Regions from separate parts of the Sphingobium sp. KKT206 genome, predicted to be linked through region 2. Evidence: predicted binding sites of a transcription regulator. Region 2 holds the regulator's gene; each other region holds the start of a gene.
What was found. The regulator LexA, encoded in region 2, represses DNA repair genes until DNA is damaged. The targets are predictions, from matches to a motif close to GTTCCNCNCTTGTTCT.
Positions count from the first base shown of each region.

Region 1 (7,669 bases), 380 kb from region 2:
CCGAAAATCCCTTGGCTTCACCTTGATGCCTTCGGTCGGCCGCCCTGGAATGATGCCCGATCCCAGCCTCAGGTCAGGGATGTATATCTCGCGTGCCTTACGACCGAGCAATTTGCTGTCCGGGTCCCGAGGATCAGGTCCGCCCCCGTTGTTTGCGCCGTCACCGCGCGCCGGGCGGAAGACGTTGGCAAGATCGCTCCGTTCGCCCACGCTTGCCAGCAACCCCGACAGATTTTCTAGCCGTTGGGCAATGACGTGAATGACCTCGCCTTCTTTCTGAACCTGACCGCGCACGCCCAGCATGGATGCGCCAAGGACAGTCCCGCGATTGGCTTCGAATATTTTGGTCCAGACGACAAGATTTGCGATCCCGGTTTCATCCTCGATAGTGATGAACATGATGCCCTTGGCAGAGCCGGGGCGCTGCCGCACCATGATGATCCCTGCAAGATTGACCCAGCGACCATCGCGGATGTCAGAAAGCGCCGCGCACGGGACCATCTTCCTCGCTGCCAAATCCTCCCTGAGAAAGGTTACCGGATGGGCGCGGAGCGATAGCGCGAAGCTGCGATAGTCTTCCACTACCTCCTGGCCTTCCGCCATCGGCGAGAGCGCGACCTCGGGTTCGACCGCTTCAGCGCGGAGCTTCCCCTCGCGCTCGTCTGCTGCGGCAAAAAGGGGTAGGGGGCTGTCTCGCAACCCTTTCACATCCCACAGGCCAGTGCGACGGCTGTGCCGGAGCGACCCGAAGCCATCAGCATCGCCGATCCGATCGAGCGCACCAGCACCCACGCCGGCTCTGCGCTGGATTTCTTCCACTGAAGCATAGGGCTCTGCGCCACGGGCCGAGACGATCGCCGCGCCGTCCAGATTGGCAAGATCGCGGACCATGCGCAGCCCAAGGCGCACGGCCTTGTACCGCCGGTTCCCCTCTTCAAGCGTGCAGTCCCAGCGACTATGGTTCACATCGACCGGACGGACCTCAACGCCATGTTCGCGTGCGTCGCGGACGATTTGGGCTGGCGCATAGAAGCCCATGGGCTGAGCGTTCAGCAACGCCGCACAGAATACATCTGGATGATGGCATTTGAGCCAGGAGGAGGCATAGGCGATGAGCGCGAAGCTGGCCGCATGGCTTTCGGGGAATCCATAGGAGCCAAAGCCTTCGATCTGCTTGAAGGTCTGTTCGGCAAAAGCCTGCTCATAGCCGCGCTCGACCATGCCGCCGATGAGCTTGTTGCGAAAATGGCTGACCCCGCCGGTCAGCTTGAACGTCGCCATCGCCCGCCGCAAAAGATCCGCCTCGCTAGCGGTAAAACCGGCGCACTCAATTGCGACCCGCATCGCCTGCTCCTGAAAGAGCGGGACGCCGAGCGTCTTTTCGAGGACCCGGCGCAGCTCCGGCTTGGGATAGCTGACCTCTTCCTTGCCTTCGCGGCGCCTGAGATAAGGGTGGACCATGTCGCCCTGGATGGGGCCAGGCCGCACGATGGCGACCTCGACGACCAGGTCATAGAATGTCCTTGGCTTGATCCGCGGCAGCATCGCCATTTGCGCCCGGCTCTCGATCTGGAAGACGCCAAGCGTGTCAGCCTTGCGGATCATCGCATAGGTTGCAGGATCTTCTGCCGGTATCGTGGCGAGGTCGAGATGGATGCCCTTCTCCGCGCGCAGAATATCGAAGCCGCGTCGCATGCAGCTGAGCATCCCCAGCGCCAGCACATCGACCTTCATAAACCCCATGAGGTCGATATCATCCTTGTCCCATTCGATGATCTGGCGATCATCCATGCGGGCAGGTTCGATCGGCACCAACTCGTCGAGCCGATCGCGCGTCAGCACAAAGCCGCCAGGATGCTGCGAGGAATGGCGCGGCGTATCTATGAGCAGACGCGACAGGTCGAGCGTCAGCGCAAGACGGCGATCGGACATATCAAGATTGAGCTCGGCGACATGGCGGTCTTGCACACCCTCGCGGCTCCACCCCCAGACCTGCCCTGACAGTGCATCGGTGACGTCGGTCGAAAGCCCGAGCGCCTTGCCCACCTCGCGGATCGCGCCTTTGGTGCGGAAGCGGGAGATGACGGCAGTCAGCGCGCTATGGTTGCGGCCATAGGTCTCGTAGATCCACTGGATCACTTCCTCTCGCCGCTCATGCTCAAAATCGACATCGATATCGGGGGGCTCGCGTCGCTCAGCGCTCACGAACCGTTCGAACAGCAGTTCGGTGCGCACCGGATCGATCGAGGTGATGCCAAGGCAGTAGCAGACCGCCGAGTTCGCGGCCGATCCCCGGCCCTGGCACAAAATGTCTTTCGAGCGCGCAAAATTGACGATCGCGTGGACCGTCAGAAAATAGGGTGCGTAATCGAGCTGGGCGATGAGACGCAGCTCATGCTCCAGCTGGGCTCTTGTCTTGTCGTCAATGCCGTCTGGATAGCGGGCAGGGGCTTTTGCCCAGGTAAGGCGCTCCAGTTCCTGCTGCGGTGTACGCCCGCTTTTACCGATTTCATCAGGATATTGATAACGCAACTCCTCAAGGGAGAAGCGGCATTGCTCGGCGATAGCGACACTTCGCCGAACTGGCTCTGTGTCCCCAAGATAGCGCTCGAACAGCCGGTCCAGCTCGTCGGCGTCCTTGAGGTGCCGGTCTGCGATCTGCTCGCGTCGCTCGCCCAGATCGTCGATCGTGCATTTCTCGCGGATACAGGTCAGGACATCCTGCAGCATTCGGCGCTCGGGGGTGTGGTAGAGGACATTGCCGGTGGCGACGGTCGCGACGTGCGCCTGCTGTGCCATCTGTGTCAGGCGCCGCAACCGTAACGCGTCGCCGGGCTGCCGCTGCAGGGTCAGCGCGAGATAGCTGCGTTCCTGAAAGATGGATGAGAGGCTGACGAGGTTCGCTTGCGTTTTTGCGTCGTCGCTATCGGGGATAAGGATGGCGATCAGTCCCTCGCTCCATGTCGCGACATCATCCCAATGGAGTGCGCAGCCCCCTTTGCCGGCGCGTGATTTGCCGAGCGTCAGCAGACGACAAAGGCGACCATAGGCAGCGCGGTCTGTGGGATAGACAAGCAGACCAGTGCCACAGTAAAGATCCAGCCTGCAGCCGTTGATGACGCGCACGCCCGTCGAACGGCCAGCGTCCCAGGCGCGCACCAATCCCGCCAGACTGTTGCGGTCCACGATGCCGATCGCCGGCAGGCCCAGCATGGCGGCGGCGGTCAGGAGTTCCTCAGGCGAGGATGCACCCCGCAGGAAGCTGAAATGGCTCGTCACCTGCAACTCGACATAGCGCTGATCGGCAAGGCTCATGCGAAGGCGCCATGGATGAACCAGGCCATCGGCCCGGTCGACGACCATTGGCCGTCGCCCAAGCGAAACAGCCAGTAGCGCCCGCCGCCCTCGACCTCGACCTGGAAATAGTCGCGCACGAGATAGGGGGTATCGGCTTCCAGCCCCTTGTCGCGCCACCATTCGCCCTGGAGGCGTTCGGGGCCATCGGCCTGGACGACTTTGCGCCGCTTGCCCCGCCAGACGAACTGGGCAGGCGGATGGTCGGGCATCATCGCGATCACCTGGATTGGCTCGGGCGGTTCTATCATGCGGCCCGGGCGCGGCAGGACAGCGTTCCAGCGCCGATCCGCGCCCTCGCGCAGCGCCATTGTGCGCTTGACCGTTCGTTCGGGCATGGCGGACGAGCAGGGCGTCGTGCCGTACAGCCGGTCTCGGCCGAAACGGTTCGCCAGCGCGTCGATAAGGGCACCAAGGTCCGGGCCGCGACGCGCATCGCCTGCAAGATCAGCCTGTGCGCTGCGGAGCGGTTCAACGATCGGCGCGATCAGGATCATGGTCTCGATTCCAAGGCCTGGATTAATCCGCTCGATCCTGGGAACCAGGAGCTTTGTCAGATGGCGAGCATCCCTTGTAGGAGACGCCATCCCGATCCTGACAGACTGATATCGGCCATCGACCCGTTCGCAATGGAGGTCGAGGCGCCGCGCGCCGGTGCCGTCCCGCATCAACGCAGCGCAAATGTCCTCGGTGAGATCGCTGATGACCTTCGCGATGGCGTCGGCCGTACCGATGGGTTCAAGAAGCCCGCGGCGCGCCTGGGGCAGTGATGGCGGGAAGATCGGCGCCATCGCCTCTGGCGCATGGCCAAGCGCCTGGTCGAGGCGGCAGTAGAGTTCATGTCCGTAGCGGCGCGCAATGGGACCGCGCGGCTCGGCAATGAGTTGCTCGATCCGGGTGAAGCCCATCTTGTGCAGATCGCTTGCCACTTTTGCCGGGATGCGCAGGGCGGCAAGGGGTAGAAGGCCGACCGCCTTCTTCTGGTCTCCAGGAACAATGATAACCGGGCGACCGGCAGGGACATGGCGAGCGACCGCATGCGCGCAGCCCGCCGTGTCAGCAACAGCGATCTGTGCTGTAAGGCCCGAGCCGTTCACCCGGCGGAACAGGTCCTTGACCAGCGCTTCCTCGCCGCCGAACAGTTCGCCGCATCCGCTGATGTCGAGCCATAGGCCATCGGGGTAATCGACCGCGACGAAGGGGGCGTAGCGCTGCCCTGCCCATAGAGCTAGCCGCTCAAGCCCTTGCGCGTCGGCCGCTTCGTCTGCATCGAGCACGTCAAGATCGGGCACGATGGTCCTTGCCTTGGTGACGCTCATGCCGGGCATGATGCCAAGGCTGCGGCCAAGCACGTCCACCGCCGCGATCAGCTTGCGACCGTGCGATTCTATGGCCGTGACAAGCGGCGGCCGGGATGGCGCTGCGTTCGCCTCAGACGGCGATACGCCACGCTTCCTGCTGATCCGGTCTGTCGACCAGTATGGCAGGTAGAGCGAGACGACCCTGCGCATCGCAGGCCTCCACTATCCAGCTTTTAGGTTCTGCGCCGCGGACGCGCTCGAGCGCGACCGACCAGCGCGGGCGGGCAAGGGCAGGAATGCCCAGATCTGTGCTCGGTGACGCCGTAACGCGCCATCGTGTCTGCGCTGCTGAGCCCTCGATCAGTGCGTCCGCCTTGGCGGCGCGACGCAGGATGAACGCAGTCACCCCGGACCCTTCGGCAGCAAGCTGAAGCCGTTTCGACGCGGTCGTCGAGAGCTTTGAAACCTCGCCCACAACGCCGGCGATGCCAGCCACGCGCAGGCAATCTTCCATCGCAATGAGCGCGCCCTTGTCATCGCCAGGCTCGACGATGGTCAGGCGGTCAGGATGAAGGCCTGCAAGGTCGAGGGCAGGGGTGAACAAATCGCGCCAGCGCAGACACCAGAAAACCGGGCCTTCCATGCGCGCCAATATGCCTGCGATGAATATCGTTGCGGCTGCGTCGTCGCAAATGTCGGGAGAGCCCAGAACCTCATGCAGTGCGCCGGTTGCAAGACCATTTCCGGGCAGATGATCGTCGATGTCGTCAAGGCCGAAAGGATGGACGCCATGACGGTGCCCATCGCCCGTCACATGGGCGATCGACGAACGCAAATCCTCGAGGATGGCATTGCGGGGCATTCCTTGGTCTCATCGGTCTAATAGAGTGTTCTCTTTCTGTTCTCCATGACTCCCCCGACTGTCAAGTTAGTCGAGCGCCTGTGTCGGGGTGAACGAGGTCCTGCTTGGGGCATCCGACGGATCCAACGTCATGGATTCCCTGGATCGTTTCGCGACGCGATCGTGCGTTCACAAAATATTGAGCGCGAGAGAGCATCGAGGGGCGATGCCCGGATCGATATCGCCAAATCATTCGGTCGCTGTTCGCCGTGTCCGCATTCCGAATCGGGGACGATCAAAGAGATGCAGATGTCTGTTTCCCAGCACTTGAAACAGGAGAGATCAGGCTGGTGACGAGTTCATCCGGCGTTCAAAAGCTAGGAACCAGGCGGGTTCACCCGGCAGTTTCGAAAATCGATATCGTTATCGAGTACCAAAGCGACCATCTCGCCATCTATGATCAGGGCAGCGCCTGTTGCTTCAAACCGTCGCCCAAGCGATGAGTCCCTTGGCCTGAGCGCGACCGTCCGTCTCCCGATCGTTACGAGCGCGCCATCCGGGCTGATCTTGGCAAGGAAGGTTCGACCGCCGTCGCAATATATGGTCAGCTGTTCGCTGTCCGATGCGCAGGCTGCGGTCGGAACAGCGGCGACAAGCAGGGCGGGAAGGAGAAGGCGTCCCATCGAAACAGATGCTCCATGGGAGGGTCCCACGCGAAGCTTAACCTTCCGGCTCCAGCGGCGTTCCGTGCGACAGCGCATCGACGATCATGGCGGCGAGTGTTTCTTCGGCCCGTCCACGGGCGTTGAGGTCCTTTGACGACAGGTCGTGGCGAAGCCATTGCGGCGCGCGCGCGATGACACGCATGATGAGCTCGGAAGTCTCTTGGTCCATTTGGACCCTCTGGGTGGTCGCGTGCAGACAAGCAATCATCAAGGTGACACCCAAAAGGCGATCGTGATGAAAGCAGGGGACGCATAAAAAAAGCCCCGCCAGAGCAAGGCTCGCGGCGGGACCGAAGTTCAGGGAGGTGCCGCTCCAAAGGGGGGAAGAAGCGACAGAAAATGAAATAGCATGTTGCGATGAATGACGGGTGAAGCTGCTGTTCATGAGCGCTGCAGCTCGGCTTTTCCAGCAAGGCTTGTGGCTGCCACGGCATCGGAACGCAAAGGCCAGGCCGCATTCGTCAGCAGACAGCTCTAGCGGAACCTCACCATTGTCCAGCTGTTCGATCTATCGACCGGCTCTGCGAAAATCGCCGATGCATAGACCTGAAAGAAAGAGGAACCGAGCATGGCTGAGACGCAGGACGTCCGCGATAATGAAGGCGAGAGCCGCTATGAACTCAAGGTCGATGGTGGCACGGCTATTGCGGCCTATGAACGGCGCGATGGCGCATTGGTCTTCACGCATACGCAGGTTCCTGAGGCGCTTGAAGGGCAAGGCATTGCCAGCAAGCTGATCGCCGGCGCGTTGGCGGACGTGCGGGAGAAGGGATTGAAGGTCGTGCCGCTATGCGAATTCGTCGCCGGCTATTTTGAACGCCATCCAGAGGAGCAGGATTTGTTGGCGCTCGACGCGCCAGGCTGATCGCAGGGATGTGTGGATCATCCATGACTTATAACCATTCCCATGCCTCTCCCGCGCCAGCTAGGTCAACGCAACGATGAAGATCGCGACCTATAATGTGAACGGGATTAACGGGCGCCTGCCTGTCCTGCTAAGATGGCTGGGCGAAGCCGAGCCCGACATCGTCTGTCTGCAGGAATTGAAGGCGCCACAGGATAAATTTCCTGAAACCGCGATCCGCGACGCAGGATATGACGCGGTCTGGCACGGGCAAAGCCAGTGGAACGGCGTTGCGATCCTGAGCCGTGTCGGTGAAATTCACGAGACGCGCCGCGGGCTGCCCGGCGATCCGGACGATACGCAAAGCCGCTACATCGAAGCGGCGGTTGCCGGGGTTCTGGTGGCTGGTCTTTATCTGCCCAACGGCAATCCACGCCCTGGACCCAAGTTCGACTTCAAATTGCGCTGGTTCGAGCGACTTCACGACCATCTCGCCTCGCTCGTCGCTATAGATGCGCCGGTGGTCATCGCCGGTGATTTCAACGTCATGCCAACCGATCTGGATGTTTATGCGCCCGAGCGGTGGCGTGATGATGCGCTCTTC
Region 1 is NZ_CM145764.1:616,763-624,431, forward strand. Features, by position in the region: gene ACZ2HM_RS02975 (error-prone DNA polymerase) at 1-3,315, opposite strand, end outside; gene ACZ2HM_RS02980 (Y-family DNA polymerase) at 3,312-4,865, opposite strand; gene ACZ2HM_RS02985 (ImuA family protein) at 4,786-5,517, opposite strand; gene ACZ2HM_RS02990 (hypothetical protein) at 6,217-6,606, opposite strand; gene ACZ2HM_RS02995 (GNAT family N-acetyltransferase) at 6,790-7,086, shown strand; gene xth (exodeoxyribonuclease III) at 7,163-7,669, shown strand, end outside.
Region 1: a site for LexA is predicted at 5,545-5,560, ahead of ACZ2HM_RS02985 (ImuA family protein). Genes of this name have one in related genera too.

Region 2 (7,669 bases):
CCCGCCCGGCCTATGTCCCCATCTATGCGGAGGCGCTGGCCGAACTGGGCGTCGACCGGGCCATGATCGTATCGGGCGACGAAGGGCTGGACGAACTCTCGCTGGCGGGCGGCAATGACATGGCCGAAGTTACTGGCCACCGCCTGATCGCGATGCACCGCATCACTGCCGCGGAACTCGGCCTGTCCACCCATCCGGTCGAAGCCATCAGAGGCGGTGACGCGGCGCATAATGCCGCCGCCCTGCGCGCGCTGCTCCAGGGCGAGACTGGCCCCTATCGCGACGCCGTGCTGCTCAACGCCGCCGCCGCCTTTGTCGTCGCGGATGCCGTTGCCGACCTGCGCGAAGGCGTCGAGGAAGCCGCCGAGACGATCGACCGCGGCCTTGCCAACGCCCTGCTCAATTGCTGGATTGCCTATACATGACCAACAAGCTGATCGAGATTTGCGATTTCAAGCGCGAAGATGTCGCCCGGCGCAAAGCCGCAACCAGCATAGCCGCGCTCCACGCCCGCGCCAGCGAACAGACGCCCCCACGCGGCTTCCGCAAGGCGCTGGACGATGCCGCCCGCTCCGGCTTCGGCCTGATCGCCGAGGTCAAGAAGGCCAGCCCCTCCAAGGGGCTAATCCGCGCAGATTTCGATCCCCCCGCCCATGCCCAGGCCTATGCCGCGGGCGGCGCGGCCTGCCTTTCGGTCCTGACCGACGAACCCTATTTTCAGGGTCATGACGATTATCTGATGGCCGCCCGGTCTGCCTGCGCGCTGCCGGTGCTGCGCAAGGATTTCATCGTCGATCCCTGGCAGATCCTCGAAAGCCGCGCGCTCGGTGCCGACGCCATCCTCATCATCGTCGCTGCCCTGGACGATGCGCAAATGAAGGATATCGAGGATACCGCGCTTGGCCTCGGCATGGACGCGCTCATAGAGGTGCATGACGAAGCCGAACTCGACCGCGCGCTGAAACTTCGCTCACGCCTGATCGGCGTCAATAATCGCGACCTGCGCGACTTCACCGTCGACTTCGCCCGCACCTACGAACTGGTGGGCAAAGCTCCCGAAGGCTGCACCTTCGTCGCCGAAAGCGGCCTGACCGGCCATGCCGACCTCACCGCCATGGCCGACCATGGCGTCCGCTGCTTCCTCGTCGGGGAAACATTGATGCGACAGGCCGATGTCGAAGCCGCCACTCGCCACCTGCTGACCGGCGCATGAGCGACCTCACCCATCTCGACCCAGACGGCGCAGCCCGCATGGTCGACGTGTCGGCGAAAGCCGTGACCGCGCGCGAAGCCGTGGCGGACGGACGGATCGAGATGAGCGAGGAGGCCGCCGCCGCCATCCTCGCGGGCCTGGTCAAGAAGGGCGACGTCCTCGCCGTCGCGCGGGTCGCGGGCATCATGGCGGCCAAGCGCACCGCCGATCTCATCCCGCTCTGCCACCCGATCGCGCTCAGCGCCGTGACGATCGATTTCGACCTGGACGATACTGGCGTCCGCGTCACCGCCACCGCCCGCACCGCAGGCCAGACCGGCGTCGAGATGGAAGCGCTGACCGCCGCCTCCGTCGCTCTGCTCACCATCTACGACATGGCCAAGGCGATCGACAAAGCAATGGTCATCGACGGCGTCCGCCTGCTCAGCAAGACCGGCGGCAAGTCGGGCGACTGGCACAGGCCATGAGCCTGCTGCCGGTTGCGGAGGCGCAAGCCCGCTTGTTCGCACTGGCCGAGCGGCTGCCCGCCGAAAACGTGTCAGTGACGGCCTGCGCCGGTCGCTGGCTCGCCCACGATATCCTCGCGCAGCGCGCCCAGCCTTGGGCCGACCTTAGCGCCATGGATGGCTATGCCGTGCGCGCCGCGGAGGCTCCCGGCCCCTGGCGCGTCACCATGATCAGCAGCGCAGGCGGCACACCGCCACCGCCCCTTGCTCCGGGCGAAGCCTGCCGCATCTTCACCGGCGCGCCCTTGCCCGAAGGGGCCGACGCCATCCTGATCCAGGAAAATGCGACCCGCCACGGCGACAGCCTCACCGCCACCGCCGCCCCGCTTCCCCCCGGTCGCCATGTCCGCCCCGCCGCGTCGGACTTCGCAAAAGGCACCCCCCTGCTCAAAGCAGGCTCACGGCTCGGCCCGACCCAGATCGCGCTGGCCGTACTGGGCGGCCACGGTCACTTGCCCGTCAGACAGCGGCCCAAGATCGCGCTGCTTTCGACCGGCGACGAACTGGTGCCGCCCGGCGCACCAACCCCGCCGGGCGCTCTCCCCTCTTCCAACGCCCCCATGCTCGTCGCAATGCTGGCCGCCTTGCCCTGCGAGGTCATCGACCTCGGCATCGTAGCCGACGATCTCAACGCCATGGTGAACGCGCTCGATCGCGCCCGCCAGGCCGACATCATCGTCTCGACCGGCGGCGCATCGGTCGGCGATCATGACATGGTCCGCCCCGCCCTCGCACAAGCCGGCGGCACGCTCGATTTCTGGAAGATCGCAATGCGCCCCGGCAAGCCGCTGATGGCCGGACGGATCGGCGATGCGCTGTTCCTGGGCCTGCCCGGCAATCCCGTCTCCGCCTTCGTCACCGGCACGCTGTTCCTGCTCCCGCTGGTTCGCCATATGGCAGGCGCAAGCGCTCCGCTCCCCCCCCTTCACGAAGCCCGCCTCGCATCCCCCCTCCCCGCCACCGGCGACCGCGACGATTATCTGCGCGCCTTCCGCAGCGACGGCGGCATCGTCTCGGTCACATCGCAAGACAGCGCCGCCACCGCCGCCATGGCCCTGGCCGACTGCCTGATCCGCCGCCCCGCCGCTTCCCCCCCCGCCGCCACCGGCGACACGGTGCAAATTCTGCCCCTGCCCTGATCCACCCGACGCTTGACTAACCTTCATCTGTTTCCTATGCGTTCCTTATACGTTCCACGGAGGACCGCAGCCATGTTGACGCCCAAACAGCAGGAATTGCTGAGCTTCATTCAAACCCGGTTGGAAGAAGGCGGCGTGTCGCCCTCTTTCGAGGAGATGAAGGATGCGCTGGATCTGCGCTCCAAGTCGGGCATTCACCGCCTGATCAATGCGCTCGAAGAACGCGGCTTCATCCGCCGCCTGCCCAATCGCGCGCGCGCGCTCGAAGTCTTGAAGCTGCCCGATGCCATGCACCGCATCCCGGCCCCGGTCATCGCGCCCAAACCGCAGGTGTCGGCACCACAACTCATTGCCGCCAACGACGTGATCGAAATCCCGATGCACGGCCGGATCGCGGCAGGCGTCCCGATCGAAGCGATGGAAGGGCAAACGATGTTGTCCGTTCCTGCCGCGCTCCTTGGCGCAGGCGACCATTATGCGCTGGAAGTATCCGGCGATTCGATGATGGAGGCTGGCATTCTCGACGGTGACTTCGCGCTGATCCAACGGACCGAAGTCGCGCGCGAAGGTCAGATCGTCGTTGCCCTGATCGACGAGAATGAAGCCACGCTCAAATATTTCCGCCGCGAAGGGCAAAGGGTCCGTCTCGACCCGGCCAACAGCGCCTATGAACCGCAAATCTACGACCCGCGCCAAGTCCAGATTCAGGGCAAGCTCGCCGGGCTGCTGCGCCGCTATAATTGAGATCGGGGCCGCGCATACAACGGGCGCGGTTTCGACGGATAATAGCGGCGCGATCGCTTAGGGGGCGGCACCATCCAGGGGTGGGCGTCCCCAGCCTGACGCACCGTGCGAATGGTGGCATGGTCCAGATCGATGGCCATGCCGCCGGTTCGCGCCAACAGGCGGCGGTCGATCTTGAGCCAGCGCGGGCGGCACCAGCGCGGCAGGCCACGATCGGCAATCACGATGTCCGCCGCCGCGCAATCGCGGGCGAAGGTCACGCGGTCCACCAGCATAAAGCTGCGGGTTATGAGTAACTGCCAACGCCGCCCGGCCGCCATCAAACCGACCGCGCATAGATCATCCGAACAGCGCGCCTGCGGCAGTCGCGCAATCGGTTCCAACGTCCCGTCATAGCCCGCGCTCTCCGACAACACATCGCGCACATAGTCGCCCGCCCCCGCGCGCAATATCGCCATGCGCCCATCGGGCGTGCGCACCGCGACATGACGGCCATCGCCGGTCACTAAAATGTCGGGCGGCGACAGCAGCAATATGGCTATGACGCCCGCCGCCACTGGCCCCAATCCCAGCCAACGCCACCGGCTGCGCCACAGCAAACACCAGAGCAGCCCCGCCATCATCCCTGCAAAAACGAACGGCGGCACCGACGGCGTCAACATCGTCGCCCAAGGACTGGCCGACACCCCATGGGCGATCATCAACAGCACCGTCAGCGCCTTCTGCGTCAACCACCAGAAAGGCGCGCCGAGGCCGACCAGATCGAACAGCAAGGCCAGCGCCTCCAGCGGCATCACGACAAAGGTGGTCAGCGGAATCGCGACGATATTGGCAAAAGCCCCCAACATGCCCGCCTTGTGAAAATGGAACAGCGCGATCGGCATCAGCACCAGTTCGATGACGAAGCCCGTGGCCAATGTCACCAACAGCATCCGGCCGATCTTGCGCCAACGCGCCTCGTCCCGCGCGGCGGCAAAGGCTCGGAATCGCTTATGTTCGGCCAAGGCCACCAGCGCCGTGACGGCGGCAAAACTCATCTGAAAGCTCGGCCCGACCAGCGCTTCGGGCCAGATGATAAGCACGATCAGCGCACCCGTCGCCACCAGCCGCAGCGTGATCGCATCCCGCCCCATCGCTAGACCGCCCAGCACCAGCAGCGCCGCGATGCAGGACCGCACAGTCGGCACCTCCGCCCCCGTCAGCAACGTATAGCCGACCCCCGCCAGCGCGCCCCCCGTGGCCGCGATCAGCATCAAAGGCCAGTTGAGCGCCGCCCGGCGGCTGAGCGCCATCACCCGCATCAACAGAAAGATGACAGCCCCGATCAGCGCCGTCACATGCAACCCACTGATCGACAACAAATGCGCCAACCCGCTATTGCGCATCGCTTCGGCATCCACCTCGGCAATGGCCCCCTGATCGCCGGTCGCCAGTGCGATTGCGATGCCCTTCGCCGGATCGTCTACTTGTCCGGCAATATGCGTAAACAACCGCGCCCGCAGCCGCGGCGCACCTGTGGCAGGCCGCACCATCTCGATCGGCTTCAGCGCCTTGCCGGTCGCGCCTATGCCCTGGAAATAGGCCCGTGCGGCAAAATCACAGCCCCCCGGCACGCTGGGCGGCGCTGGCGGCATCAACCGCACCCGAAAGCGAATCCGCGCACCCTCGCCCAACCCATCGGGCACGTCGCTCTCCGCGATATTGACCCGGATGACTTGCGGCAGGGTCGGCGCGCCGACCGGCCGCAGCATCGCCCGCACCATCTGCTGCGCCGGAACCGCACGCACCGACAGGACATCGCCCGTGACCTGCACGAACGTCGCCCGCGCCAGCGGCGGCTCCCCCAGCATCAGTGCCTTCCCCCAGATGAGAACACACCCCATGCAGGCCAGCACCCCGCCCGCCACCATCATCCGCCGCAACCGCGCGCCTTCGGGCAGCAAAACCCCCACACAGCCCAGCGCTAACGCACCGCAGCAAAAGGCCAGCCACGCCATCCGGTGCGGCAACGCGAACCAGGTCGCGATGCCCACTCCCAAGGCGATCGGCGCCCAAAGCGGCACCTGCTCCCGCTCTTTCTCCAGCCAGCGCTCCACCCCTGTAAACCCGGCGCGCAGGCGTGTGGCGACCTCGACCATAAGGGAGGTTTGTCGTGGCTCGAAAGCCATGCTAGGGGGCATCGCATCCATGGATCAGAAGGGCGAATGTCAGGCAATATGGCGGTGAACGCAACGGGAATGAACAAGCCGGTGGTGACCCGTTTCGCCCCCTCGCCAACAGGCTTCCTCCATATCGGCGGTGCCCGCACCGCCTTGTTCAACTGGCTGTTCGCCCGTCATCATGGCGGCAAGTTCCTGCTGCGGATCGAGGATACCGACCGCGCCCGTTCGACCGAGGAAGCGGTCGCCGCGATCTTCGACGGGCTGGACTGGCTTGGCCTTGGCGGCGATGAACCGCCCGTGTTCCAGTTCGAGCGGACACCGCGCCATGCCGAAGTCGCCAACGCCATGCTGGCGGGCGGCCATGCCTATAAATGCTATGCCACGCCGGAAGAACTGGCCGCGCTCCGTGAAGAACAGCGCGCCGCCAAGAAGCCGATGCGCTATGATGGCCGCTGGCGCGATCGCGCACCCGAAGAGGCGCCCGAAGGTGCCCCCTTCGTCATCCGCCTCAAGGCACCACGCGAAGGCGAGACAGTGATCGAGGATGCGGTCCAGGGGCGCGTCGTTGTGCAGAATGCCGAGCTGGACGACATGATCCTGCTGCGGTCGGACGGCACGCCCACTTACATGCTGGCCGTGGTTGTGGACGATCATGACATGGGCGTCACCCATGTCATTCGCGGCGACGATCATCTCAACAACGCCTTCCGCCAACTGTGCATCCTCCGCGCGATGGAATGGGAAGAGCCGATCTACGCGCATATCCCGCTGATCCACGGATCGGACGGAGCGAAATTGTCGAAGCGCCATGGCGCGCTCGGCGTCGACGCCTATCGCGACGAGATGGGGATGCTGCCCGAAGCGGTGCTGAACTATCTGCTGCGCCTGGGCTGGGGCCATGGCGACGAGGAATTCATCCCCACCGCCCGCGCCATCGAACTGTTCGATATTGCGGGCGTCGGCCGCTCGCCGTCGCGCTTCGACATCAAGAAGCTGGAGAATCTTAACGGCCATTATCTGCGCGAAGCCGATGATGCCCGCCTGGCTGCACTAGTGGCGCCCCGCGTAGAAGCCCGGCTGGGCAAGCCATTGCCGGACACTGGTCTAGCACTTTTGGGCGAGGCGATGGCTTCGCTCAAACCCCGCGCCAAAACGCTTAACGAAATTGCGGAGGGCGCTGAATTTCTGTTCAAAAATTGCCCGCTCGATTTTGACGAAAAGGCGTCGGCTCTGCTAGACGAATCGGCACGCGCGCTGCTGGCAAAGACCGCCGACGCTCTCTCGACCACGCCTGTCTGGACGGTCGAAGCGATCGAAGACGCGATACGCCGCGTGGCAGAGGATGCCGGTCTGGCACTGGGCAAGGTTGCGCAGCCTTTGCGGGCCGCGCTCACCGGGCGCACCGTCTCGCCGGGGATTTTCGATGTCCTCTTCCTGTTGGGGAAAGAGGAAAGCTTGGAACGGCTGACCGCTGTGGGCACGCACGGTTAAGTTGATGGCACTCAAGGAGAACAATATGTTGGATAATAATGCCACTTTGACCGTCGGAGGAGCGACGAAAGACTATGCCGTCATGGACGGTTCGGTCGGTCCCCAGGTCATCGACGTTCGCAAGCTGTACGCCAACACCGGCATGTTCACCTATGATCCGGGCTTCACCTCGACGGCGAGCTGCGAATCCGGCCTGACCTATATCGATGGCGACGAAGGCGTTTTGCTGCATCGCGGCTATCCGATCGGCCAGCTGGCCGAAGAATCCAGCTTCATGGAAGTCTGTTACCTGCTGCTGAACGGCGAATTGCCGTCCAAGACCGAGCTGGACGACTTCATCACCACCATCACGCGCCATACCATGGTGCATGAACAGCTCACCACCTTCTATCGCGGCTTCCGTCGCGACGCGCA
Region 2 is NZ_CM145764.1:992,045-999,713, reverse strand. Features, by position in the region: gene trpD (anthranilate phosphoribosyltransferase) at 1-425, shown strand, start outside; gene trpC (indole-3-glycerol phosphate synthase TrpC) at 422-1,213, shown strand; gene moaC (cyclic pyranopterin monophosphate synthase MoaC) at 1,210-1,680, shown strand; gene ACZ2HM_RS04700 (molybdopterin molybdotransferase MoeA) at 1,677-2,858, shown strand; gene lexA (transcriptional repressor LexA) at 2,931-3,602, shown strand; gene ACZ2HM_RS04690 (ComEC/Rec2 family competence protein) at 3,593-5,740, opposite strand; gene gltX (glutamate--tRNA ligase) at 5,807-7,255, shown strand; gene gltA (citrate synthase) at 7,281-7,669, shown strand, end outside.

Region 3 (7,669 bases), 1.8 Mb from region 2:
CGCAGCCGATAGGCGCAGGTGCGCGGCAGCCAGCTGATCTGGCGCACCTTGGCCGGAGTCAGCCGCACGCAATCGGGCACGAATTTGCGGCGGTCCTTGTAATTGCTGCACTGGCCGCTTTGCCGGTCGAGCAAGCGGCAGGCGACATTGGTGGGATAGATGCGCCCGCTATCCTCATCCTCGGCTTTATGCAGGCAGCATTTGCCGCACCCGTCGCACAGGGCTTCCCACTCAGCCCGATCGAGCTTGTCGAGCGGCTTTTCCCAGAAGGGTGTCACTTGATCCATTTTTGCAAGAACGCCAGCACCTTGTCCGGCGCGCCCTCGTCCACGTCCGGCGTGCCGGGATCATCCACCGGGACCAGCGCCACCGGCTTGCCGTCGGGATCGAACAGATAGGGCGTGCGGCTATGCCCGACCAGATAATCGCTCGCCCCCGCGACCTTCTCGCTATTGTAGATGACGACGAAATCCTTGGCGACCTTGGCGATCTGATCGGGTTTCCCGGTCAGGCCGATGAGGCGCGGATGAAAGGCCGCGACATAGGTTTTTAGGACAGCGGGCGTATCGCGCGCGGGATCGACGCTGATCAGGATCGGCTGCACCTTGGCGGCACGCTGTGGCGCGGCCTTCTCGAATTGGGCAAAGGCCTGCATGATCCGCTGCAGATCGACCGGGCAGACATCGGGGCAATAGGTATAGCCGAAATAGACGATCCGATACTGGCCCTTATAGTCGTCCCAGCGCGCAGGCTTGTCGTCCTGATCGGTCAGGGTGAAGGGCGCGCCGATGCGCGCACCGGCCAGTTCGCCCTGCACGCTGTCGCCGCTTGATGCCCCGCTTGATGCCCCGCTTGATGCATTGCCGCCAGCGCCCATATTACAGGCAGCCAGCAGGGCGAGGCAGGATAGGGTGAAGAGCATCCGGGCTTTGTTCATGGCGTGGCCAGCCATGCCCTGCTAGGGATGGATTTGCAAATGCAACGGGGCGCGATGATGAAGACCAGGTTTGTTTCTGCCATGATGACCATGATCGCGGCGGCGCTGCTCGTGCCCGGCGCGGCGCAGGCGCAATTTTCCGACGCCTATAATTTCCTGAAGGCCGTCAAGGACAAGGATGGCGAGAAGGTCACTGACCTGATCCAGAAACCCGGCTCCACCGTGATCAACAGCCGCGACATCAACAGTGGCGAAAACGCGCTGCATATCGTGGTCGCGCGCCGCGACGCGACCTGGCTGTCCTTCCTGCTCGCCAAGGGCGCGAACCCCAACCTGACCGACAGTGATGGCAACACCCCGCTTATGGACGCGGTGCAGGGCCGGTTCGAGGAAGGCGTGCAGACGTTGCTCGCCAACAAGGCGCAGGTCGACAAGACGAATGGCAGCGGCGAAACCCCGTTGATCCGCGCCGTGCAATTGCGCGACCTCGGCCTGGTCCGCCTGCTGGTGGCGCAGGGCGCGAACCCGGACAAGCGCGACAGCATCGCGGGCATGTCCGCGCGCGACTATGCCGCCCGCGACAACCGCACCCCTGGCCTCATCGAAGCGCTCGCCGCCGCCAAGCCAGCGGCCAAGCCGGCCGGTCCGGTGCAGGGCCCGGTTTTCTGACTCCCTAAGCTGCCCCCACAATAGCCGTCATTCCGGCCCTGAGCCGGAATCCATTAGCCTCTCTCCTGGAGAGAGGCTCAGCGGTAGAGCCAATGGATGCTGACTTTCGTCAGCATGACGATCCGAACGCATTCACGCCCTACCAGCCAATCTCCGCCGCATGATCCGGGTCGTTGATCGCGGTCAGCCGCCGTGCCGCGCGCCGGGCGAAGCGCAGCGTCTCCGCCTTGCGCCGCGCCGCCGCCAGCGGCTCGATCGGCGCGGGCCGGACTAGCTCCGCATCATATTGATCGGCAACGATCAGCCCGGTGCGGGCGGGCCATAGCGCTTCGCTATCAAACAGGGTCACGTCGAACCCCATCGGCACCGCCCAGAAATAGCGGTCGCAATAGTCGAAATAATCGGGCCATTTCATGTCGCCGAGCAAGTCCGCCCGGCTACACTTGATCTCGACAATGGTCAGCCGCCCGGCCCCGTCGATCGCCATGATGTCGGCGCGCCGCCCATTGGGCAGCGGCACCTCCATGATCCCGCTCATATCGTGCCGGAAGAACAGGCGCAGCGTCCCCCGCGCAACGGCCAAAGCGGTGCCGTCCGTCAAAGGGGAGCAGGTGTCGGATATCGCAGCGTTCATGCCGCAATCATAGAACAAGGCAGGAACAAAAGAAAAGGCCGATTCGGATTATCCGAACCGGCCTTTTTTGATGTGTACCCAAATGTGCCTCGGCACATTCCACAATACTCAGCGATAGAAGATATGATTGTCGATCATCGCCAGCTTGGCCTTGCCCCAGCCTGGCGATACGCGGCGGGCGTGGAAGAACAGCGCGCCTTCAGCCCGGCTGTCCCAAGCGTCGGCCATGGCGATCTGCGCAATGGCAACGGCCTGACGCCAGCTGCGGCTTTCGGTGCGGATCGGCGGCATGCCACCGCCGCGCACGAAGCTGAACTGGCTCGGTTGATAGACGACGCCGCACAGGCTGCTCGCGAACCGGCCGGACTCGGCGCGATTGATGATCACGCGCGCGACGGCCAGCTGGCCTTCCAGGCTTTCGCCCTTGGATTCGAAATAGACCGCTCCGGCCAGGCACTGCATCTCGCCATCCAGCTGTTCGGGCGTGCCTTGGGCATCGACCAGCGCAGCGAGGCTATCGGCCTGCATCTCGGAGAAGGTGGAAGAAACATTGTCGGCCTTAGGGGCCGAAGCCAGCGGCTGCACGATCTCGCGCGGCGCGGCAAAGGTGACGGCGGGCTTGGCACCGGCTGAAGGCGCTGTGGTCAGCGCATTGTCCCTGGACAGGGACACCGAAGATGGGATGGCTTCACCGGCCATCGACATGTCGGATGCCGTGACCGCAGCAGCGGCGGACAAAGCAAAGGCCGCGATAATCGCAGCTCTTAGACGAAAACTCATTTTTACTCAAAATCATGCGGTTCTTGGCCGGAAACGTCGTCTTTTTTAACCCACTTTGTCCGACGACCGGCCGCCCCCCGTCTGCGTGTTTACCGCGCCCGCCCCCCTTGGACGATTGCGGCAACCTGCGCGTTCAGCGTGGGCGGGCCTCTGCACGGGCCATTGCGATATGTCAACGATCAGCAGATTGTTTCAGCGGCGAGCCGTTCCGCTTCCGGGATGTCGAGTTCGATGACCCACAGATCGGGGTCCGACCGGCGGCGCCGCTCGATATAGGGAACCATGGCTTGCGCGCCCTCTTGGGGGTCGGGTCCACAGCGCATCAACGCATGACCGCCGGAAAAGTTCGACACCCGCTCGAACAGCCCGGTTTCCTGCCCTTTTTCCAGCGTCTGGACCAGAATCACGCCGCTTATGTCATCGCCTTTGACCAGGATGGTGGCAAAGCCCCCGGCCGCCGCCACCCGCCGTCGCAACGCGCCGACCAGCATCGCGCTGGTCAGCCGGGCGGGCGGCTGTTCAGCCATGATAGCCGGGCAGCGAAGACAGCGGGAATTGCGACCGCATGAAGGTGCCGGTGCCCCGTCCGACCTCTTCGCCATGCGAATCGACCAGGCTGGCTTCGGCGACATAGACTCGGCGCTTGCCGCTGATCCAGCGCCCCTCGGCGCGGATTCGCCCCGGCGCGATCGGCCGGGTGAACAGCAGGTTGAAAGCGGTGGTGAGCAGGAAGCGATCGCTCACCAGGCTGTTGGCGGCATAGAAAGCCGCATCGTCCAGCATCTTGAAATAGACCGTGCCATGGACCGCGCCTGCGGCATGGAACTGGCTTTCATCGACGTCGAAGTCGATGACGCAGCGTCCCGGTTCGCTGATCGCGATCTCCGACCGGAACAGCCGATTGATCGGCGCGGAACGATAGAGATTTTCGAGCGCCCGGAAATGCGCGGTCTCGCCGCTGTCCGGTACGCCGGACTCAGGCTGCGTCACGCGCCCCGCCACCGGCCAGCAGGGCATGGAGCGCCCCGGTCGAACGCGCACCGCGCAACCGGGCGACCTGCGCCTCGTCACGCAGATAGCGCGATACCCGCGCCAGCGTCTTCAGATGTTCCGCCCCGCTGTCGACCGGCGACAGCAGCGCAAAGACGATATCGACCGGCAGATCATCGACCGCATCGAATGGCGCCGCCGGATCGAGCAGCACGACCACGCCGCACATCTTGTCGAGACCTGTGATCTTGGCATGGGGAATGGCGACGCCGCCGCCGAAACCGGTCGAACCCAGCCGCTCGCGATCGAACAGCGCGTCAGCGACCATGTCCGCGTCCAGCCCATAGGCATCGGCGGCGAGCGCCGCGATCCGCTGGAACAACTGCTTCTTGCCGTTCACAGACAGGCCCGTGGCGAGCGCGTCGGGTGAAACGATATCGTTGAAATGCACCATCACATGTCCGATCCAACCGAGCCGCGCCCAGTCAGGACTTCATGCGCCTATGCTCAGGGAATTAAAGCCCGGCCCCATAAGCCGCCTGCGCCACAAGGTCAACAGGCGGCCCTTGGAACCGGGTAGCGCTCAGCTTGCCTGGATGCGCGGTTCGACCCAGCCGATCGTCCCGTCATGGCGGCGATAGACCATGTTGTAGGCCGCCGTCCCGGCATTGACGAACAGCAGCGCATTGGTGTTGCGCAGGTCCAGCATCATCACCGCGTCCGACACGCTCGCTTCGGGAATATCGACACGGGTTTCCGCGACGATCAGCGGCGCGTCCTCGACCTGTTCCTCTTCATCCGCGGGCGAGGCGAAGATGGTATAGCCCGCCCCGTCAATATCATCGATGTTGAAGCTGCTCACCCGCTGCGCTTCTGCGGCGACAGCCTGGCCATGGCGGTCCTTCAGGCGGCGCATATAGCGGCGCAGCTGCTTTTCGATCCGTTCGGCCGCTTGGTCGAAGGCGGGATGCGCTTCCTGCGCCTCGCCCGCGCCTTTGAGGATCAGGCCGGTCATCACATGGCAGACGATGTCGCAGTGAAAGGCGCCATGCGGGGCCGGTCGAAAGGTCACATGCGCGGAGATTGTGCGGGAAAAATATTTCTCGGCAATCGCTTCCATGCGGGTCGCGACATGCTCCTTGAGCGCCTCGCCCGTATCGACCTGATGCCCGGAAACACGAATATCCATATGCCTTCTCCTTGTTCTTGCGGGCCGCAGGACACGGCCCGGTTGACTGGGGGCATGCAGGCGGATTGTCAGTCCGCCAGTGCCCCCTCCAGCCAGAGCGGCTTGTCGAGCGTTCTGATGAACGCTCCATGCCGTTCCAGCTCCGTCGCGCTCGCCGCAAAGACGCGCGCGGGACGAACTGGGCGAACCGCGACCTGCGCCGCGAGTTCCGCCGCAACCTCTTCTTTTGCTGCCTCCTGTGCCAGACCCAGGCCGATCTGACGGCCACCGGTCAGTTCGATGTAAAGCTGCGCCAGCAATTCGGCGTCGAGCAGCGCGCCATGTTTGATGCGATGGCTGCGGTCGATGCCATAGCGGGTGCAGAGCGCGTCCAGGCTGTGCTTGGCACCCGGATGCATGGTGCGCGCGATCGCCACCGTGTCGATCATCCGGTCGAGCGACACTTCGCCGCGCCCGCACAGCCGCAATTCATGGTTGAGGAAGCCGAAATCGAACCGCGCATTATGCGCGACCAACGGGCTATCCTCCAGAAAGGCGAGCAGGTCTGCAACGCCGCTGGCAAATAGCGGCTTGTCCGACAGGAAATGGCTCGACAGGCCATGCACCGCTTCGGCGGCGGCGGGCATGTCGCGCTGGGGGTTGTAATAAGCGTGGAAGGTCCGACCGCTGGGCACACGATTGATAAGCTCGATACAACCGATTTCGACCATTCTGTCGCCGGATGCCGGGTCAAATCCCGTCGTTTCGGTATCGAATATAATCTCGCGCATCGCCCTCTTCATATCGACTCTATGGGCCAACCCTTATCTGCCTGTCTTGCGGCCAAGGCAAGCGACCAGACGTCGCACCTGCGCACGGGTTTCGGCAAAGGTCGTGCCGGTCTGGATGAGATGATCGGCACGACGACGCTTTTCCGCGTCGGGGGTCTGGAGATGCAGGATCTGGCGGAATTTGGCGACCGTCATGCCCGGCCGCGCCAGGACGCGCTTGCGCTGTTTCCACGCAGGAGCCGTCACCACGATCACGCCCGCCAGCCGCTTCTGTCCGCCCGTTTCGAACAGCAAGGGAATGTCGAGCAGGACGAATGTGCGCGATCGGTGACGGCGCAGAAACCGGCTCCGCGCCGCGCGCACCGCCGGATGGACGATCGCTTCGAGCGCCTTGCGTTCCTGCGGATGCCCGAACACCGCCGCGCCCAGTTTCGCGCGATCCACACCCTTGGGGCCGGTCGTGCCGGGAAAGCGCGCCTCGATCGCGGGCAGCAGCGCGCCGCCCGGCCCTTGCAACCGATGCACCTCGGCATCAGCGTCGAACACCGGCACGCCTTCACGGGCGAACATCGCCGCGACCGCCGACTTGCCCATGCCGATCGATCCGGTCAGGCCATAAATCTTCATCAGTCCGCCGCGAGCAGCAGCGCGCGCAATTCGGCGTCCAGTTCGCGGGGCGCATGCGCGTCGAAGAAGATGTCGAACGCCAGCGCCGCCTGGCCGATCAGCATTTCCAGCCCATCGAGCGTCTTGAGCCCACGAGCCCGCGCCGCCTTGAGCAAACCCGTCTCCAACGGCGCATAGACGATGTCATAGACCGTCGCGCTCGGCGGCAACGGCGTCAGGTCCAGGTCCAGCACCGGCTGCCCCACCATGCCGAGCGACGTCGAATTGACGAGCAGGTCGACGGCCGGCAGGGACTCGCCCATGCCGATCACCGCGCCCTTCACCCCGGCATGGTCGAGCATCGCCTGCGCTTTCGCCGCATCGCGCGCCATGACGGTGATGTCGGGTACGCCAAGGCTGGTCAACGCAAATAATATCGCCCTTGCCGCCCCGCCCGCGCCGATCAGCACGACGCTGCGCCCCTTCCACCGGTCGCGCAGCAAGGGCTGCAAAAAGCCGCCCGCATCGGTATTGGTGCCAATGAGCGGCCCGCCGGTTTCGCTGGCGATCGTGTTCATCGCGCCGATCCGCTCGCGCACCCCACCCGGATCGTCGGTAAAGTCCATCACCGCCATCTTGTGCGGAATGGTGACATTGCACCCCAGCCAATCAGGGTCGGCCCGCCGCTGCAGGAAATAGCTGGCCAGCCCGTCGGGCGTCACATGCGTCTTGCGATATTCCGCCTCGATATCCAGCGCGTTGAGCCAGAAATTATGGATGAGCGGCGATTTGCTGTGCGCGATCGGATCGCCGATCACTTCGGCATAGGGAAGGCCTTGAGTCATGCCGTCAAAACACCCCGCACACGCAAAAAGTCAAGCAAGGGCAGCAAGGGCAAGCCTTGGATCGCGAACTGGCTGCCCTCGACCTTGGCGAACAATTGCGCGCCCGGCCCCTCGATCCGGTAGCAGCCCACGCACCAGCGGCATTCGTCCCAGTCGCCATCCAGATAGGTCGCAATGAAGGCATCGGACAAGGGCCGCACCATCATCCGCACGCGCTCGATATGCCGCCATATCGGCTCACCATTCAGC
Region 3 is NZ_CM145764.1:2,907,015-2,914,683, forward strand. Features, by position in the region: gene ACZ2HM_RS14065 (YcgN family cysteine cluster protein) at 1-287, opposite strand, end outside; gene ACZ2HM_RS14070 (SCO family protein) at 275-952, opposite strand; gene ACZ2HM_RS14075 (ankyrin repeat domain-containing protein) at 1,019-1,606, shown strand; gene ACZ2HM_RS14080 (MmcB family DNA repair protein) at 1,746-2,240, opposite strand; gene ACZ2HM_RS14085 (cell wall hydrolase) at 2,349-3,020, opposite strand; gene ACZ2HM_RS14090 (DUF1491 family protein) at 3,200-3,547, opposite strand; gene ACZ2HM_RS14095 (PaaI family thioesterase) at 3,540-4,037, opposite strand; gene ACZ2HM_RS14100 (PTS sugar transporter subunit IIA) at 3,997-4,464, opposite strand; gene hpf (ribosome hibernation-promoting factor, HPF/YfiA family) at 4,594-5,199, opposite strand; gene dnaQ (DNA polymerase III subunit epsilon) at 5,268-5,969, opposite strand; gene coaE (dephospho-CoA kinase) at 6,003-6,596, opposite strand; gene aroE (shikimate dehydrogenase) at 6,596-7,420, opposite strand; gene ACZ2HM_RS14125 (Maf family protein) at 7,417-7,669, opposite strand, start outside.
Region 3: a site for LexA is predicted at 2,252-2,267, ahead of ACZ2HM_RS14080 (MmcB family DNA repair protein). Genes of this name have one in related genera too.

Region 4 (7,669 bases), 140 kb from region 2:
GCAACAACGCCTGCAGCGCGGACGGGGACAGGGCGACGGCGGGCGCGCCGGTCTTGGCCGCGTCCTCCATCTTGCGCGCGGCTTCCTCCCTCTTTTTGCCGGCGGCGTCGAGTTTGCCGAGATCGACCGTGCCGACACCCGGAATGGTCATTTGCCCATCGACTGCGGAGTCCCCCACTGATGGCGCTGCAAATCGCGAAAAGGGCGCGGCGACGGCACCGGCAAGGAGGGACAGCAATATGGCGGCGACGATCGTCACGATCGTATAAGGCATGGCTTTGTCGGCTGGTGCCCGCATCAATCGTGGCAAGCCGAGATACAGGAGATAGAGGCTGTAGAGCCCCAATATACTCAATATGCCGAGCATCGGTAGCAGCAGGAATATTCCGGCCAGCCAACTTGCCGTCGCCGAATAGGCCGCCACCTTGACCGCCTTGATCATATCCTTCTGGCCGCCGAACCGGGGTGCCAGCAAGTTAATCAGCCAGGCCAGCACGAACAGGCCGATCAGTGAAAAGACATATTGGGCAATGGCGCTGCCAACGGCGCCGACCAGCGATGGCCGAAAGCTTATGCCAAGCGCGCCATAGCCGAACATCTGGCCACCAATCAGCCCGGCCAGCGGCGGTATCGCGGCCAGGATCATCGCATAGCCGATGAAGATGCTACCGACGCTGGCAGGTTCAGCGTCGATGACCTCCCATTCGCTTTTGGGTTTGAGCAATATGGATTTCGCCCTGTCGATCAGTCCGGGGGGCGTGGAAACCGGGTTCATGTCCGTCATGATGGCCTTCTCCCTGTTTGTGGCGGAATTTGACCAGCAGGACGCCCCGAAGGCAAGATCATTGTGCGATTTGGAAGAATGATGCGCAGGGGGCTGGCGTCGAATCGCGGCAGGTGCATATTGGGGCCATGCCTCATGCCGCTTTCGTTCCCCTCCGCATATTCTCCTCCTACACCATGCTGGAAGGCGCGATCGATCCCAAGGTCATCGCGAAACAGGCCAAGGCGCTGGGTTTTCCCGCCGCCGCCATCACCGACCGCAACGGCCTTTATGGCTCGATGGCCTTTTCCGATGCGTGCAAGAGCGACGGGGTGCAGCCGATCATCGGCGCCATGCTCGGCATCTTGCGGCCCGGCCGTCCGGCCAATGCGTCGGCGGTCCATGACTGGCTCGCCCTCTATGCGCAGGACGCGACGGGCTATGACAATCTCTGCGCGCTCGTTTCGATGGCGCATCTCGACCGTCCCCTGGAAGAAGTGCCTCATGTCGGCCTCGACGTGCTGGAAGGACGGACCGAAGGCTTGATCGCGCTGACCGCAGGCGGGGAGGGGGCGTTGGCACGCCTCTTTGCCGAGGATCAGCCCGACGCGGCTTTCGCCTATGCCGACCGGCTGCAGGCGCTATTTCCCGACCGGCTCTATGTCGAACTCTCCCGCCGTCTCGATCCCGTCGAAGGCAAGGCCGAGCCCCATCTTCTTGATCTCGCCTATGCGCGCGATTTGCCGCTGGTCGCCACCAACCCGACCTGTTTTACCGAGCCGCATTTCCACGCTGCGCATGATGTGATGCTGTGCATCGCGGACAGCGCCTATGTCGATATGCCCGACCGGCGGACCAGTTCGCCCGACGCCTGGATGAAGCCGACCGGCGAAATGAAGCGGCTGTTCGAGGATCTGCCCGAAGCGCTCGCCAATACGCTGGTCGTGGCGCAACGCTGCGCCGTCGCCGCGCCCAAGCGCAAGCCGATCCTTCCGAGCCTCGCTGGCGATATCGAGGGCGAGGCGCGGATGCTGCGCGACTTAGCGAGTGCGGGCCTTGACGCCCGGCTCGCCAAGCTGGGGATCATCGATAGCGCCGCCCGTCAGCCTTATCTCGACCGGCTCCAGTTCGAGACGGACATCATCATTCAGATGGGCTTTCCCGGCTATTTCCTGATCGTTGCCGACTTCATCAAATGGGCCAAGGATCATGATATTCCGGTGGGTCCGGGCCGTGGTTCGGGTGCCGGGTCGGTCGTGGCCTGGGCGCTGCTGATCACGGATCTCGATCCGCTGCAACTGGGGCTGCTGTTCGAACGCTTCCTGAACCCGGAACGTGTGTCGATGCCCGACTTCGACATCGATTTTTGCGAAACCCGGCGCGGCGAAGTCATCCGCTACGTCCAGCAGAAATATGGCGTCGATCATGTCGCGCAGATCATCACCTTCGGAAAGCTGAAGGCGCGCGCCGTTCTGAAGGATACCGGCCGCGTGCTCCAGATGAGCTACGGCCAGGTCGACCGTCTAGCCAAGCTGGTGCCCAACCACCCGACCGACCCCTGGACGCTGGAACGCTCGTTGAACGGCGTTGCCGAGTTCCGCGCCGAATATGACAATGACGCGCAGGTCAAACGGCTGATCGACTATGCGATGAAGCTGGAAGGCTTCCCCCGCCACAGCAGCACCCATGCCGCCGGCGTGGTGATCGGCGACCGGCCCTTGCAGCAGCTCGTGCCGCTCTATCGCGATCCTCGGTCCGACATGCCCGTGACCCAGTTCGACATGAAATATGTCGAGGGCGCTGGCCTTGTAAAGTTCGACTTTCTGGGGCTCAAGACGCTGTCGGTGCTGCAAAAAGCGGTCCAGCTTTTGGCGGCGCGCGGCGTGACGGTCGATCTCGATACGCTCGCCTGGGACGATAGCGCGGTTTACGACCTGCTCCAGCGTGGCGACACGGTCGGCGTGTTTCAGTTGGAATCCGAAGGCATGCGCAAGACGCTCGCCGCCGTCCGACCGACCAATTTCGGCGACATCATCGCGCTTGTCTCGCTCTACCGGCCTGGCCCAATGGACAATATTCCGATGTTCGGCCGCCGCAAGAACGGGCAGGAGGCGATCGAATATCCCCACATATTGCTGAAACCGATCCTCGAAGAAACCTATGGCATCTTCGTCTATCAGGAACAGGTGATGCAGGCAGCGCAGATATTGGCGGGCTACAGCCTTGGCGACGCCGACCTGTTGCGCCGCGCCATGGGCAAGAAGGTTAAGGCGGAGATGGACGCGCAGCGCTCGCGTTTCGTCGAGGGCTGCGCCGCCAAGAGTGACATTCCCAAGGCCAAGGCGAACGAACTGTTCGACTTGATCGACAAATTTGCAGGCTATGGTTTCAACAAGAGCCACGCCGCCGCCTATGCGTTGCTCGCCTATCAGACGGCCTGGCTTAAGGCGCATTATCCGGCGGAATTCTACGCCGGGTCGATGGCTTTCGATATCCATCTGACCGACAAGCTGACGATCTTCGTCGATGATATGCGCCGCATGGGGCTGACCTGCCTTGCGCCCGACATCAACCGAAGCCAGGCGGACTTTTCGGTCGAGGCTGTCCCTTATGAAGGCGAAGACCCGCGTTTGGGCTTTGCCGTGCGCTATGCGCTGGGTGGCCTCAAGGGCGTGGGCGAGAAGGCGATGGACCAGTTGGTCGCGGAGCGCGATGCGGCGGGGCCATTCAAATCGCTGGATGATTTCGCCGACCGTATCGAGCCGCGTCTGCTCAACCGGCGGCAGTTGGAAAGCCTGGCGGCGGCGGGGGCGTTCGATGATGTCCATCCCGACCGTGCGGGAGTCCATGCTGCCGCAGAAACGATCCTGGCCGTCGGCGTCAGCGCGGCGCAGGCGCGGGAGAGCGGGCAGGGTGGCCTGTTCGGCGACGTTGAGACGCCCCATGCTGATGTTCGCATTCCGCCGCATCAGGCCTGGACCGTGTCCGATCGCATGGCGCAGGAAAAGGAGGCGTTCGGCTTCTATTTCTCCGCCCATCCCGTCGATCGCTACCGCCATCTGGCCGACGCGCGCGGCGCGCGCAGCTATGGCGCGGTCTGTCAGCAGCCGGTGGGCATGCCCAACGAGGAAGGGCGCGTCATGACCATCATGGCGGCCATGGTGGAAGATGTGCGCTGGCGCGAAACCAAGCGCGGGGCGCGCTACGCCAACGCGACCTTCTCCGACAGTAGCGGCCAGTTTCAGGCCAGTTGTTTCGAGGAAGATGCATGCAAGGCGATCGAAGAACTGGCGCGCGACGGTGATTGCGCCCTGCTGGTTGTGGAACTGGACCGGCTACCGGGCGAGGAAACCCCGCGTGTTACTGTTCGCGGGGTGGAACCCTTCCGCCAGATCGCCAGTGCCTCACGCATGGAACTGACGGTCGATGTGGAAACGGCCGAGGCGGTTGCCAAGCTTGCCGAGATATTGGGGCAGGCCGAAGGCGGACGCAGCGAAATCTTCCTGCGCGCGCCGGTCAGCGATGGCCAGGCGGCGCGCGTCTTCCTGGGCGACAGGTTCAGCCTGGGGGCGGATCAGGTCGATGCGATCGGTGCGATCCGGGGTCTGACCATTCATCGCTTCGAGCGGATGGATGTGAAGGCGGACGGCTACAAGACGCGCACGCGCCGGTCGGGCATGCGGCTGGTCGGCTGATCAGAAGAGCCGCGGCTGCGCGCCTTCGGGTGGGTGGAACAGGTCGGTGCGCAAGGTCAGCCGATCGTCGCCAAAGCCCGCCTTCCGCCGCGCCTTGACGAAGCGGCTGCGGATCAGATCGGCCCATACCCCTTGGCCGCGCATTCTGATGCCGAAATTGGGATCATTGTCGCGCCCGCCGCGCAGGTCGCGGATGATGGCCATCACCTTGGCCGCGCGGTCGGGGTGATGCGCGTCGAGCCAGGCGCGAAACAGCGGCGCCACCTCATGTGGCAGGCGGACGAGGATATAGTTGATATCTCGCGCGCCTGCCGCTGCGACGCGGGCGACCACGCTTTCGATTTCATGGTCGTTGATGGCGGGGATGATCGGCGACATGTTGGCCGACACGGGAATGCCCGCCTGCGCCAGTTGCGCGATTGCTTCCAGTCGGCGTTCGGGATGGGGTGCGCGCGGTTCCAGCGTGCGGGCGACCTTGGGGTCGAGCGTGGTGATGGAGAGCATCACCGCCACCAGATTGTCACGCGCCAGGTCTGCAAGCAGGTCGATGTCGCGCAGGATGCGGTCGGACTTGGTCGTGATGAAGGTCGGGTGCTGCGTTTCGACGAGCACCTCCAGCACTTGCCGCGTGATCCGCCAATCCTTCTCGATCGGTTGATAGGGATCGGTATTGGTGCCCATCGCGATCGGCGCGACGCTGTAATTTTTCTTGCCCAGTTCGGCGCGCAGCAGGGCGGCGGCATCGGGCTTGGCGAACAGCTTGGTTTCGAAATCCAGCCCCGGCGAGAGGTCATGATAGGCATGGCTCGGCCGCGCATAACAATAGATGCAGCCATGTTCGCAGCCGCGATAGGCGTTGATCGATCGGTCGAAACCGATGTCGGGTGAGGCATTGCGGGCGATGATGGTGCGTGGTCGTTCGACCGTGACTTCGGTGCGGAGTCGCGGGAGTGCGCCTTCCAGCATGGCCAGATCGAGCCAGTCACCGTCTACCGCGCGCTGCGGCAGATTGAAGCGATGGCTTTCGCCATTGACGGTCGCGCCTCTGCCTTTTTCGATAGCCATCACGAAGATTAGAACAAATAAAGAACGATGGCAACGGGTCAGTAGAACAGCGGTTCGGACCAGGGCTGGCGTCACACGGACGGCGTCCCTATAGCTAGGGATATGGCATCAACCCAAAAGCACAAGACACCGGACAAGGTCCGCCCCGCGGGCTTCCCGACACGCGATCAGGTGATGGAATTCATCACCACATCGGACCAGCCCGCGGGCAAGCGCGAGATCGCCAAGGCCTTCGGCCTCAAGGGGCAGGAGAAGATCGCGCTCAAGGCGTTGCTCAAGGATATGGCTGACGAAGGGCTGATCGACCTTGGCCCGGCGCGCGCTTTTCACAAGCTGGGCGGGGTGCCCAAGGTTACAGTACTGCGGATCATCGATGTCGATGATACGACGCTGATCGCTACGCCCGAACGGTGGGAGGCAGAAGGCCAACCCGCGCCGCGCCTGCGCATCGTGGAGCGCGGCAAGCGCGGCGCGCTGACCATCGGCGATCGCATCTTGGCGCGGACCGAGGAAGCGGGGCGCGGCTGGGTCGCGCATCCGATGAAGAAGCTCGCCAAGGCGACCGAAATGCTGCTGGGCGTGGTCGAAGAGATGGCCGACGGCAAATTATGGCTGCGCCCGGTGGATAAGCGCATTCGCAAGGATACGCCGATCAGCGATGCCGGCACCGCCAAGAAGGGCGACCTCGTTCTGGCCGAGCCGTCCGGTCGTCCGCCGCGCATTTCGGCGCGGGTGACCGATATATTGGGCGACCCCTTCGCCCCGCGCAGCTTCAGCCTGATCGCCATTCACAAACATGGCATCCCCCATGTCTTTCCCGAAGCAACCGAGGAAGAGGCGCTGGTCGCCGCTGCCCTGCCGCTGCATGAGGAGAAGCGCGAAGACCTGCGCCATCTGCCGATCGTCGCGATCGATCCGGTGGATGCGCGCGATCATGATGATGCCGTGTGGGCGGAAGCGGACAGCGACCCGGACAATAGTGGTGGGTTTCGCGCGATCGTCGCGATTGCCGACGTCAGCTACTATGTACGCCCCGGCAGCGCGCTCGATCGCGAAGCACGCAAGCGCGGGAATAGCGTTTATTTTCCAGACCTTGTCGTGCCGATGCTGCCGCATCAGCTATCGTCGGACATGTGTTCGCTTCGGGCCGGACAGGACCGGGCGGCGATGGCGTGCCACCTGACCATCAATGCGCAGGGCAAGGTGACCGCCTGGCGCTTTAGTCGCGCGGTGATCCGCGTCGCGTCGGTCATGGCCTATGAGGATGCGCAGGCGGCGATCGACGGCACGGGCGAGCATGAATTGCTCGAAACGGCGCTCAAGCCGCTTTGGGCTTGCTGGGCCTTGTTGCACAAGGCGCGGCTGGCGCGTGAGCCATTGGCGCTCGACTTGCCCGAACGGCGGGTGGTGCTGGACGAATGGGGCAAGATCGTCAGCGTCGCTGTTCGCGAACGGTTGGACGCGCATATGCTGATCGAGGATTATATGATCGCCGCCAATGTCGCGGCGGCCAAAGCGCTGGAAGCGAAGAAGGCACCGGTCATGTACCGCGTCCATGAACCGCCAAGCCGGGACAAGCTGGTCGCGCTCAAGGAATATCTGGCGACCTTCGACATCGAATTTGCGTTGGGGCAGGTAATCCGGCCCGCGACCTTCAACCATCTGATCAAGCGGGTAGGGGAAGCGGAAGCGAAGCCGCAGATCATGGAGCAGATCCTCCGCAGCCAGACCCAGGCCTATTATAGCCCGCAGAATATGGGGCATTTCGGCTTGGCGCTTGGCTCCTATAGCCATTTCACCTCGCCGATCCGCCGCTATGCCGACCTGTTGGTCCATCGCGCGCTGGTCGGGGCTTATGGGCTGGAACTGCCCGCGCCCAAGGACGGGACCATCCCCGATCGATCCTCGCTGAGCCAGGAGGATTATGAGAATATGGGCAAGGTCGGCGAGATGATCTCCGGCCATGAACGGCGCGCGATGGAGGCCGAGCGCGATACGGTCGATCGCTATGTTGCCGCGTTCCTGGCCGCCCATGTCGGCGAGCTGGTCAAGGCGCGGATTACCGGGGTTCAGAATTTCGGCTTCTTCGCTACGGTCGATGGGCTGGGTGGTGACGGGCTAGTGCCGGTATCGACGATGGGAGCGG
Region 4 is NZ_CM145764.1:1,128,972-1,136,640, reverse strand. Features, by position in the region: gene ACZ2HM_RS05295 (Yip1 family protein) at 1-784, opposite strand, end outside; gene dnaE (DNA polymerase III subunit alpha) at 913-4,458, shown strand; gene ACZ2HM_RS05285 (PA0069 family radical SAM protein) at 4,459-5,523, opposite strand; gene rnr (ribonuclease R) at 5,626-7,669, shown strand, end outside.
Region 4: a site for LexA is predicted at 5,534-5,549, ahead of ACZ2HM_RS05285 (PA0069 family radical SAM protein). Genes of this name have one in related genera too.